Linked DNA regions of Prosthecomicrobium sp. N25. The protein of the gene in region 1 interacts with the protein of each later gene in a pairwise test. Links are inferred from orthologs where the notes say so. Each region holds a gene or a part of one and is shown on either strand. Other genes may lie near its edges.

The links.
Region 2: the proteins of WBG79_RS15020 (region 1) and dnaE interact in binary tests that used the Escherichia coli proteins (3 or more experiments, as listed by UniProt). The link is inferred for Prosthecomicrobium sp. N25 from one-to-one orthologs.

The regions. Positions count from the first base shown.
Region 1 is NZ_JBBCAT010000002.1:49,293-53,085, reverse strand. What follows is about bases 349-3,328. They hold WBG79_RS15020 (DNA polymerase III subunit gamma/tau), read right to left. Parts: upstream 2,837-3,328; coding sequence 860-2,836; downstream 349-859. Other genes in these bases: WBG79_RS15010 (HIT family protein), read left to right, coding at 3,148-3,328; WBG79_RS15025 (YbaB/EbfC family nucleoid-associated protein), read right to left, coding at 497-817; WBG79_RS15030 (hypothetical protein), read left to right, coding at 349-439. Outside these bases: recombination mediator RecR, read right to left, coding at 1-100; more of WBG79_RS15030, read left to right, coding at 254-348; more of WBG79_RS15010, read left to right, coding at 3,329-3,564; nudC (NAD(+) diphosphatase), read left to right, coding at 3,564-3,793. UniProt on the Escherichia coli protein: Part of the beta sliding clamp loading complex, which hydrolyzes ATP to load the beta clamp onto primed DNA to form the DNA replication pre-initiation complex.
Region 2 is NZ_JBBCAT010000001.1:2,742,593-2,747,371, forward strand. Bases 310-4,275 are described here. They hold dnaE (DNA polymerase III subunit alpha), read left to right. Parts: upstream 310-619; coding sequence 620-4,075; downstream 4,076-4,275. Also shown: iolE (myo-inosose-2 dehydratase), read right to left, coding at 4,465-4,779. UniProt on the Escherichia coli protein: DNA polymerase III is a complex, multichain enzyme responsible for most of the replicative synthesis in bacteria. This DNA polymerase also exhibits 3' to 5' exonuclease activity. The alpha chain is the DNA polymerase catalytic subunit.

The DNA of each region.
Region 1 (3,793 bases):
GCAGCGCCGCCCGACGCGCCGAGCGGGGCCCGAGCCCCGGCAGGCGCGCCAGGAGCTGGATCAGGCGCTCGATCTCCGGGCCGGCGATCCGCTTCGTCATCGGGGGTCCTTCGCTATTCCGGGCCAACCATGCGGACGGCTGCAGGCCTTTGCATGTGGGAAGCCGATCCGTTCAATTTTAGCGAATTCCTCAATCGGTCCGGTACCCGGATCTGCACCATTCCCCGGGTCCAGAGAAGAAAGGGGGGAACCCGTGAGAACCGACGCGAGCGGCGGCCAGCAGCGGCCGCATTTGATCGACCTCGGCGGCAAGACACGCCTCGAAACCCAGACGAAGCCGAGGCGGGAGGCCGAGGACCCGAGGAAGCGCGAGGAGGAGGCGGCCGCCAAGGCCGCGGCGCCGGCCGGCATGGGCCGAACGGTCGACAGGACGGCCTGACCGGGCCACCGGGCGACGGCAAGCGGCAAGGCCCTCCGGCCCGTGTCGGCGCGGGCTTCAGAACGGCAGCTTGAACCCGGGCGGCAGGCCGAGCCCGCCGGTGAGCTCCGCCATCTTGGCCTGGATCGCCTGCTCGACCTTGCCGTGCGCGTCCCGGTGCGCCGCGACCACCAGATCCTCCAGGATCTCCGCCTCGTCCGGCTTCATGAGCGACGGGTCGATCTTCACCGACTTCATCTCGCCCTTGCCCGTCACCGTCACGGTGACGAGGCCGGCGCCGGACACTCCGGTGACTTCGATCAGGGCGAGCTCGTCCTGCAGGCCCGACATGCGGCTCTGCATCTCCTTCGCCTGCTTCATCATCTTCAGGAAGTCCATGGGCATCCTCTCCGGGCCGGTTCGTCGGGGGGAGATAGCGGATCAGTCGTCCGGGGACCAGCCCGGATCGTCCGGATCGACCGGCACCGCGAAGGCGTCCGCCGGCAGGTCCTCGCCCTGCGGGTCGCCGAAGGCCGGCACGCCCGCGGCGGCCGCGGCCGCCTCCTCCTCGGGCGAGCGGTTCACCCGCACGTCGACGATCGCCGCTCCCGGGAAGCGCTTCAGCACCGCGGCGACGAGCGGATCCGCCCGCGCATCGCTCACCAGCCGGTTGCGCTGCGCCTCGCGCGTCTCCGCGATGGTCGCCCCGCCCTCCTCGCGCGAGACGATCACCATCCAGCGCAGGCCCGTCCACTCGGTCAGCTTGCGCGACAGGTCCTGCGCCAGGTCCCGCGGCGCCTCGGGGGCGAGGGCGACCTCGAGCCGCCCCGGCTCCATCCGCACCGGCCGGACCTGCCGCTCGACCGCCATCTTGAGCCGGATGTCGCGCTTCTCGGCCGCCAGCGCCGCGATGTCCTCGAGCGTGCCCACATGCCGCTCCGCTCCGCCCGGCGCAGCCGGCGGCACGGGCCTGGGCGCCGCCGCCGGCGCGGGCTCCTCCCACGGCGGGGCGACCGGCTGCGCCTGCGGCTCCGGCTGCCGGGCCTCCTGGGCGCGCCCGACCGCCTCGCCGCCGCCCGCCACCAGCCGCGGCATCGGACGTCCCTCGGGCAGGCCCTGTCCGGCGCGCGCGTCGACCCGGCCGAGCGACGCCGGCCCGGCTCCGCCCCCGCCGCGCGGGCCGCCGCCGTCGCCGCCCGTCGCCGGGCCTGCCGGCGCGGCGTCCTTCAGGAGCCTCAGCGCCTCGTCGGGCGTCGGCAGGTCCGCCGCGTGTGCGAGCCGTACCAGCACCATCTCGGCCGCCGGCAGTGCCTTCGGGGCGCCGCGCACCTCGTCGTAGCCCTTCAGCAGCATCTGCCAGGCCCGCCCCAGGATCCTGACCGACAGACCCTCGGCGAGCGCGGCCCCGCGCGTCCGCTCCGCCTCCGACGCCGCCGCGTCCGCGGCTGCTCCCGGCACGAGCTTCAGCCGCGTGACGAAATGGGTGAACTCGGCGAGGTCGGCGATCACCACCGCGGGGTCGGCGCCGACGTCGTACTGGGCGCGCAGCTCCGTCAGCGCGGCCGCCACGTCGCCGCGCATCAGGTGTTCGAAGAGGTCGATCACCCGGCTACGGTCGGCGAGGCCGAGCATTTCGCGCAGCTGATCCGCCGTGATGCCGCCCTCGCCATGCGCGATCGCCTGGTCGAGCAGCGACAGCGAGTCGCGCACCGATCCTTCCGCGGCCCGCGCCACCAGCCTGAGCGCCTCGTCGTCGATCGTCACCCGCTCGGCGTCCGCGATCCGGCGCAGGTGCCGGACCAGCACGTCCGCCTCGATCCGGCGCAGGTCGAAGCGCTGGCAGCGCGACAGGATCGTCACCGGCACCTTGCGGATCTCGGTCGTCGCGAAGATGAACTTCACGTGCTCGGGCGGCTCCTCCAGCGTCTTCAGCAGGCCGTTGAAGGCCGCCGTCGACAGCATGTGGACCTCGTCGATGATGTAGACCTTCATCCGCGCCGAGACCGGCTTGTAGCGCACCGCCTCGATGATCTCGCGGATGTCGCCGATGCCCGTGTGCGAGGCCGCGTCCATCTCGATGACGTCGACGTGCCGCCCCTCCATGATGGCGCGGCAGTGGACGCCGGGTTCCGGCATGTGGATGGTCGGCCGGTCGACCGTGCCGGGGATCTCGTAGTTGAGCGCGCGGGCGAGGATGCGGGCCGTGGTCGTCTTGCCGACCCCACGCACGCCGGTCAGCATGTAGCCCTGCGCGATGCGGCCCGTCTCGAAGGCGTTGGAGAGGGTACGGACCATCGGCTCCTGGCCGATCAGGTCGTCGAAGCTCTGCGGGCGGTACTTGCGCGCCAGCACCCGGTAGGCGCCGGTCTTCGGCTGCGTCGCGGGGGTCTCGTCAGCGGTCGGGAAGAGGCCGTCCATGCGGGTCCTGGCCCTCGGTCGCCGGGCTCGCCGTCGTGCCGGCCGCGAGGCCCGCCCGGACCGGACAACCTTCCGAAGTGAGAGGTGGGAGGCTGACACGCGACCCGTGCCCGACCCGTTTTGGCTGCTTCCTTCCGGACCTGACCAGGTTGGCGAGTGGCGACGTCCACAGCCAACCTCCCGCGGCCACATATCATGGATCGCGACGCCGGATGCAAGGGTCTCTTGCACGGGTCGCCCGCGGGCGCGCGAAACGCCCGCCGGCGGTCGTCCCCTCTCCCCTTCGGCGGCGCGACGTCGTAGTAAGGACCATGACCGACTTCGTGCTCGACCCCCGCCTCGCCGGCGATTCCGTGCCCATCCTCGAGATGCCGCTCTCGACCGCCCGGCTGTTCGACAACGCCCACTATTGCTGGGTCATGCTCATCCCTCGCCAGGCCGGTCTCGTCGAGATCACCGACCTGTCGCGCCACGACCAGGGCTGGCTCCTGGACGAGATCAACCGCGTCTCGGCCGCGGTCAAGCAGGTCTCCGGCTGCCTCAAGCTCAACGTCGCGGCGATCGGCAACATCGTCCGCCAGCTTCACGTCCACGTGGTCGGTCGCGACGAGGGCGACCCGGCCTGGCCGGGCCCCGTGTGGGGCGGACCGCGCATGCGCTACGAGCCTGCGGCGCTCGCCGCCCGCGCGGAGGCGCTGCGCGCCGCCCTCGCCCGGGGAGCCGCCTGATGCCGCTCGTCTTCCCGCCGAAGGAGGCCTCTGCGGGCGTCGGCTTCGCCGGCAACCGGCTCGACCGCCTCTCCGAGAAGCGGGGCGACGCCGCCTGGTTCCGGGCCCAGCTCGCCGTTCCGGACGCCCGCTTCGTTCTCTTTGCCGCCGACCGCCCCGTGGTCTCGCTGCGCGACCCCGGCCGCCTCACCGCCGCTCATGACCGCGTCGTCGCCGAGAGCCTCGGCGC
Region 2 (4,779 bases), on another replicon or contig:
CATAGGTGCCTCCACCCTCGGCCTCCGCCTGCGTCCGGTCTGCTGGTGTCCGGTACCGTACCGGTGCCCGAAGCGGGCCTCCCGCTCGCCTCGCCGTCTGGGAAGGCCACCCGTTAACCAAGTCTTGCGACGCCGTCCGGCACAGGCTTGACCACAGGAACAAAACAGGAACATACTCTGATCATCGAACGGCGGCCAACGAAGGAGGCTCCCATGATGATGCTGATGCGGGAAGTTCTGTCGGCGGGTGCGTTGATCAGCTTCATGGCCATGATCGCGATCTGGGCGGACGTCATAGCGCGGGCCGGTTGAGGGTCCGGAACAAAGAGAGAATATCCCGCCCGCAGGTTATCCACAAGCGCCCCGGCGCTTCTCCACAGGGACGGGTCGGCGCGGGTCGGCGCCGGACCCGGCCGAACCGGGGACGACGGCCCGGCCAGCCGCGGGCGGATGCCCCGGGTTATCCACAGGGCGCCGCCAAGGCGTGGTCCGGGAGGCGGCCATTCGGCCGCGTCGCGTTGCCCCCGGACGCCCCGGGGCCGAAACTGCGTCGGGCGGCCGGGCGGGGCGCCGCCGAGTCGCGGCAGGATCGGCAGGGCAGGGAAGGGTCGGAGACGGCATGGCGGCGGTCGGCTTCGTTCATGTCAGGGCCCATTCGGCCTATTCCCTGCTCGAGGGCGCATTGCCGCTCGGCAAGCTGATCGAGCTCGCCAAGGCCGACGCGCAGCCCGCGCTCGGCCTCGCCGACACGGGCAACCTGTTCGGCGCGCTGGAATTCTCCGAGAAGGCCGCCGAGAAGGGCATCCAGCCGATCGTCGGGTGCCAGATCGCGGTCGAGTTCGACGACCGCGCCGGGGAGGCCTCGCGCCGGCCCTCGCTCGTCGCCCGGCGGCCGAGCCTCGTCCTCATTGCCGCCAACGCCGAGGGCTGGGCGAACCTCGTCCGCCTCGTCTCCCGCTCCTTCCTGGGCACCGAGGGGACGGAGGACCCGCATGTCTCCTTTGCCGACCTGGAGGGCCGCACGGCCGGCCTGATCGCCCTGACCGGCGGCCCCGGCGGCCCGGTCGACCGCGCGCTCGTCGACGGCCAGGAGGACCTCGCCCGCGCGCGCCTGGAGCGGCTCGCCGGCCTCTACGGCGACCGGCTCTATGCCGAGATCCAGCGCCACGGCCTCGACGAGGAGCGCTTGGCGGAAGCCGGCCTCCTCGACCTCGCCTACGCGCTCGGCCTGCCGCTCGTCGCCACCAACGAGCCCTACTTCTCCAAGCGCGAGGACTTCGAGGCCCACGACGCCCTGATCGCCATCTCGGAAGGACGCGTTGTCGCCGAGGAGGACCGGCGGCGCCTGACCCCCGAGCACGCGTTCAAGACGCGCGCCGAGATGCAGGCGCTCTTCGCCGACCTGCCCGAGGCGCTCGACAACACGGTCGAGATCGCCCGGCGCTGCTCCTATCGGCCCCTGAAGCGCAAGCCGATCCTGCCCCGCTTCGCCGGCGTCGGCCAGGACGCCGAGGCGGCCGAGAAGGCCGAGGCGCTGGAGCTGCGCGCCCAGGCCGAGGCGGGCCTCGCCGCCCGGCTCGCCGCGCACGGGACCGCGCCGGGCATCAGCGAGGAGACCTACCGCGAGCGTCTCGAATTCGAGCTCACGATCATCGAGCGGATGAAGTTCCCCGGCTACTTCCTGATCGTGTCGGACTTCATCAAGTGGGCCAAGGCGCAGGGCATCCCGGTCGGGCCCGGCCGCGGCTCCGGCGCCGGGTCGCTCGTCGCCTGGTCCCTGACGATCACGGATCTCGACCCCCTGCGCTTCGCGCTCCTCTTCGAGCGCTTCCTCAACCCCGAACGCGTGTCGATGCCCGACTTCGACATCGACTTCTGCCAGGACCGCCGCGACGAGGTGATCCGTTACGTTCAGCAGAAATACGGCCGCGACCAGGTCGCGCAGATCATCACCTTCGGCACCCTCCAGGCGCGCGCGGTGCTGCGCGACGTCGGCCGCGTCCTGCAGATGCCCTATGGCCAGGTGGATCGGCTCGCCAAGCTCGTCCCGCAGAACCCGGCCAATCCCGTGACGCTCGCCCAGGCGGTCAACGACGAGCCGCGCCTCCAGGAGGCGCGCGAGCAGGAGCCCATCGTCGAGAAGCTGCTCGACATCGCCATGAAGCTCGAGGGGCTCTACCGCCACGCCTCGACCCACGCCGCCGGCATCGTCATCGGCGACCGCCGCCTCGACGAGCTGGTGCCGCTCTACCGCGACCCGCGGTCCGACATGCCCGTCACCCAGTTCAACATGAAGTGGGTGGAAAGCGCCGGCCTCGTGAAGTTCGACTTCCTCGGCCTGAAGACCCTGACGGTCCTGCAGACCGCGCTCCAGCTCGTCAGGAAGACGAAGGGCATCGACATCGACCTCTCGTCCATCCCGCTCGACGACGCGCCCACGTACAAGCTCCTGGCCGGCGGCGAGACGGTCGGCGTGTTCCAGCTGGAAAGCCAGGGCATGCGCAAGGCCATCGCCGACATCAAGCCCGACCGTTTCGAGGACATCATCGCCCTCGTCGCGCTCTATCGCCCGGGCCCGATGGCCAACATCCCGGTCTACGGCGCCCGCAAGCAGGGGCTGGAGAAGCCGGACTACATCCACCCGCTGCTCGAGGCGGTCCTGAAGGAGACGCACGGCATCATCGTCTACCAGGAACAGGTGATGCAGATCGCCCAGATCCTCTCGGGCTATTCGCTCGGCGAGGCCGACCTCTTGCGGCGCGCCATGGGCAAGAAAATCAAGGCCGAGATGGACGCCCAGCGCGTCCGCTTCGTCGAGGGCGCGATCCGGCAGGGCCTCTCCAAGGAACAGGCCGACACGATCTTCGACCTCCTCGCCAAGTTCGCCGACTACGGCTTCAACAAGTCCCACGCCGCCGCCTACGCGCTGGTCGCCTATCAGACCGCCTACCTGAAGGCGAACCACCCGGTCGAGTTCCTGGCCGCCTCCATGACGCTCGACATGTCCAACACGGACAAGCTGAACGACTTCCGGCGCGAGGCGATGCGGCTCGGCATCGACGTGCTCGCCCCGGACATCCGCCGCTCCGGCGTCGCCTTCGACGTCGAGGACGGCAAGATCGTCTATGCCCTCGCGGCCGTGAAGGGAGTCGGTGGCCACGCCGTCGAGCATCTGGTGGCGCTCCGCGCCGACCGGCCCTTCCGGGACATCTCCGATTTCGCGAGGCGTTTCGATCCCCGCCAGGTCAACAAGCGCACCCTGGAGAGCCTCGTAGCCGCCGGCGCCTTCGACCGGCTCGATCCCAACCGCGCCAAGCTCGTGGCCGGTCTCGACGTGGTCATGGCCGAGGCCAACCGGGTGAAGACGGCCGATGCCGGTGGCAACCTCGACATGTTCGCCGGCGGCGGCGACGAGAAGCCGCTGCGCCTGCCCGAGACGCAGCCCTGGACGGCGGCCGAGCAACTCCAGCGGGAGTATTCCGCCGTCGGCTTCTACCTCTCCGCCCATCCGCTCGACGAATACCGCTCCACGCTGGAGAAGCTCCGCGTCCAGATGTGGTCGGAGTTCCAGCGCTCGGTGAAGGGCGGCTCCGCCTTCGGCCGCCTCGCCGGCACGGTCACCAGCCGCCAGGAGCGCAAGACCAAGACCGGCAACAAGATGGGCATCGTGCGCATCTCCGACCCGACCGGCCAGTACGAGGCGGTGATCTTCTCCGAGGGCCTCGCCACCTATCGCGACCTGCTGGAACCCGGCCAGTCGGTGGTCATCTACGCCAATGCCGAGGAGCGCGCGGAGGGCGTCAGCGTCCGCATCGACAAGGTCGAGCCGCTCGACGCCATCGCCGGCCGCCTGCAGCAGAACCTGCGCATCTTCCTGCGCGACCCGGGCCCGATCGACTCCATCCACCGCCACCTGCCGCAAGGCGGGGAGGGCGAGGTCTCCTTCATCCTCCTTCTCGGCGAAGGCGGACAGCGCGAAGTCGAGGTCAAGCTGCGCGACCGCTACCGCGTCTCCCCCCAGATCGCCGGCGCCCTCAAGGCCGTCCCCGGCGTGGTCCAGGTGCAGGTCGTCTAGCGCTCCGGGTCGCCCGACTCCGCCCGCCGCAGCGCTGCGGATCGGGGCCCGCGCGGGATCCCGGATCTGCGGCGCGTGCCGCGCCTTGTCCGGGACTGCGGTGGAGAGGATCGGGGACTGAACGGACCCCGACCTCCGGGCCCCGCCTCTCCACCCGCATCCCCGGCCGGAGCGCAGTGGAGGGCCGGGGTCCAGCGCTCTCCGCCGGCCGCAGCGGCCGGCCGGAGCGCAGTGGAGGGCCGGGGTCCAGCGCTCTCCGCCGGCCGCAGCGCTGCGAGATCGGGCCGCGCGCTGGATCCCGGATCGGCGGCGCGTGCCGCGCCTTGTCTGGGAACGCGGTGGGGGGGGCGGGGTTGCGGACGGGGTGGTCTCTGCCCGGCTTGGGCGCGTCAGCTCCTCAGTCCCGCCTCCTTCAGGAAGCGGGTCAGGTTCGCGTAGCCCATGGACACGTAGGTCTTCGGGTTCGCCTTCTCGGGGTCTTGCTCGGCCTCGATGATGACCCAGCCGGAATAGGCGGGCACGGCCTTGAAGACCGACACGTAGTCGACCGTGCCGTCGCCCGGGACCGTGTAGACACCCTCCAGGACGGAGTCGAGGAAGGACCAGTCGCCGTCCGCGGCGCGGCGGGCGACGTCCAGGCGGACGTCCTTGGTGTGTATGTGGCCGATGCGGTCGGCGTAGCGCTTCGCCAGCCGCACCGGGTC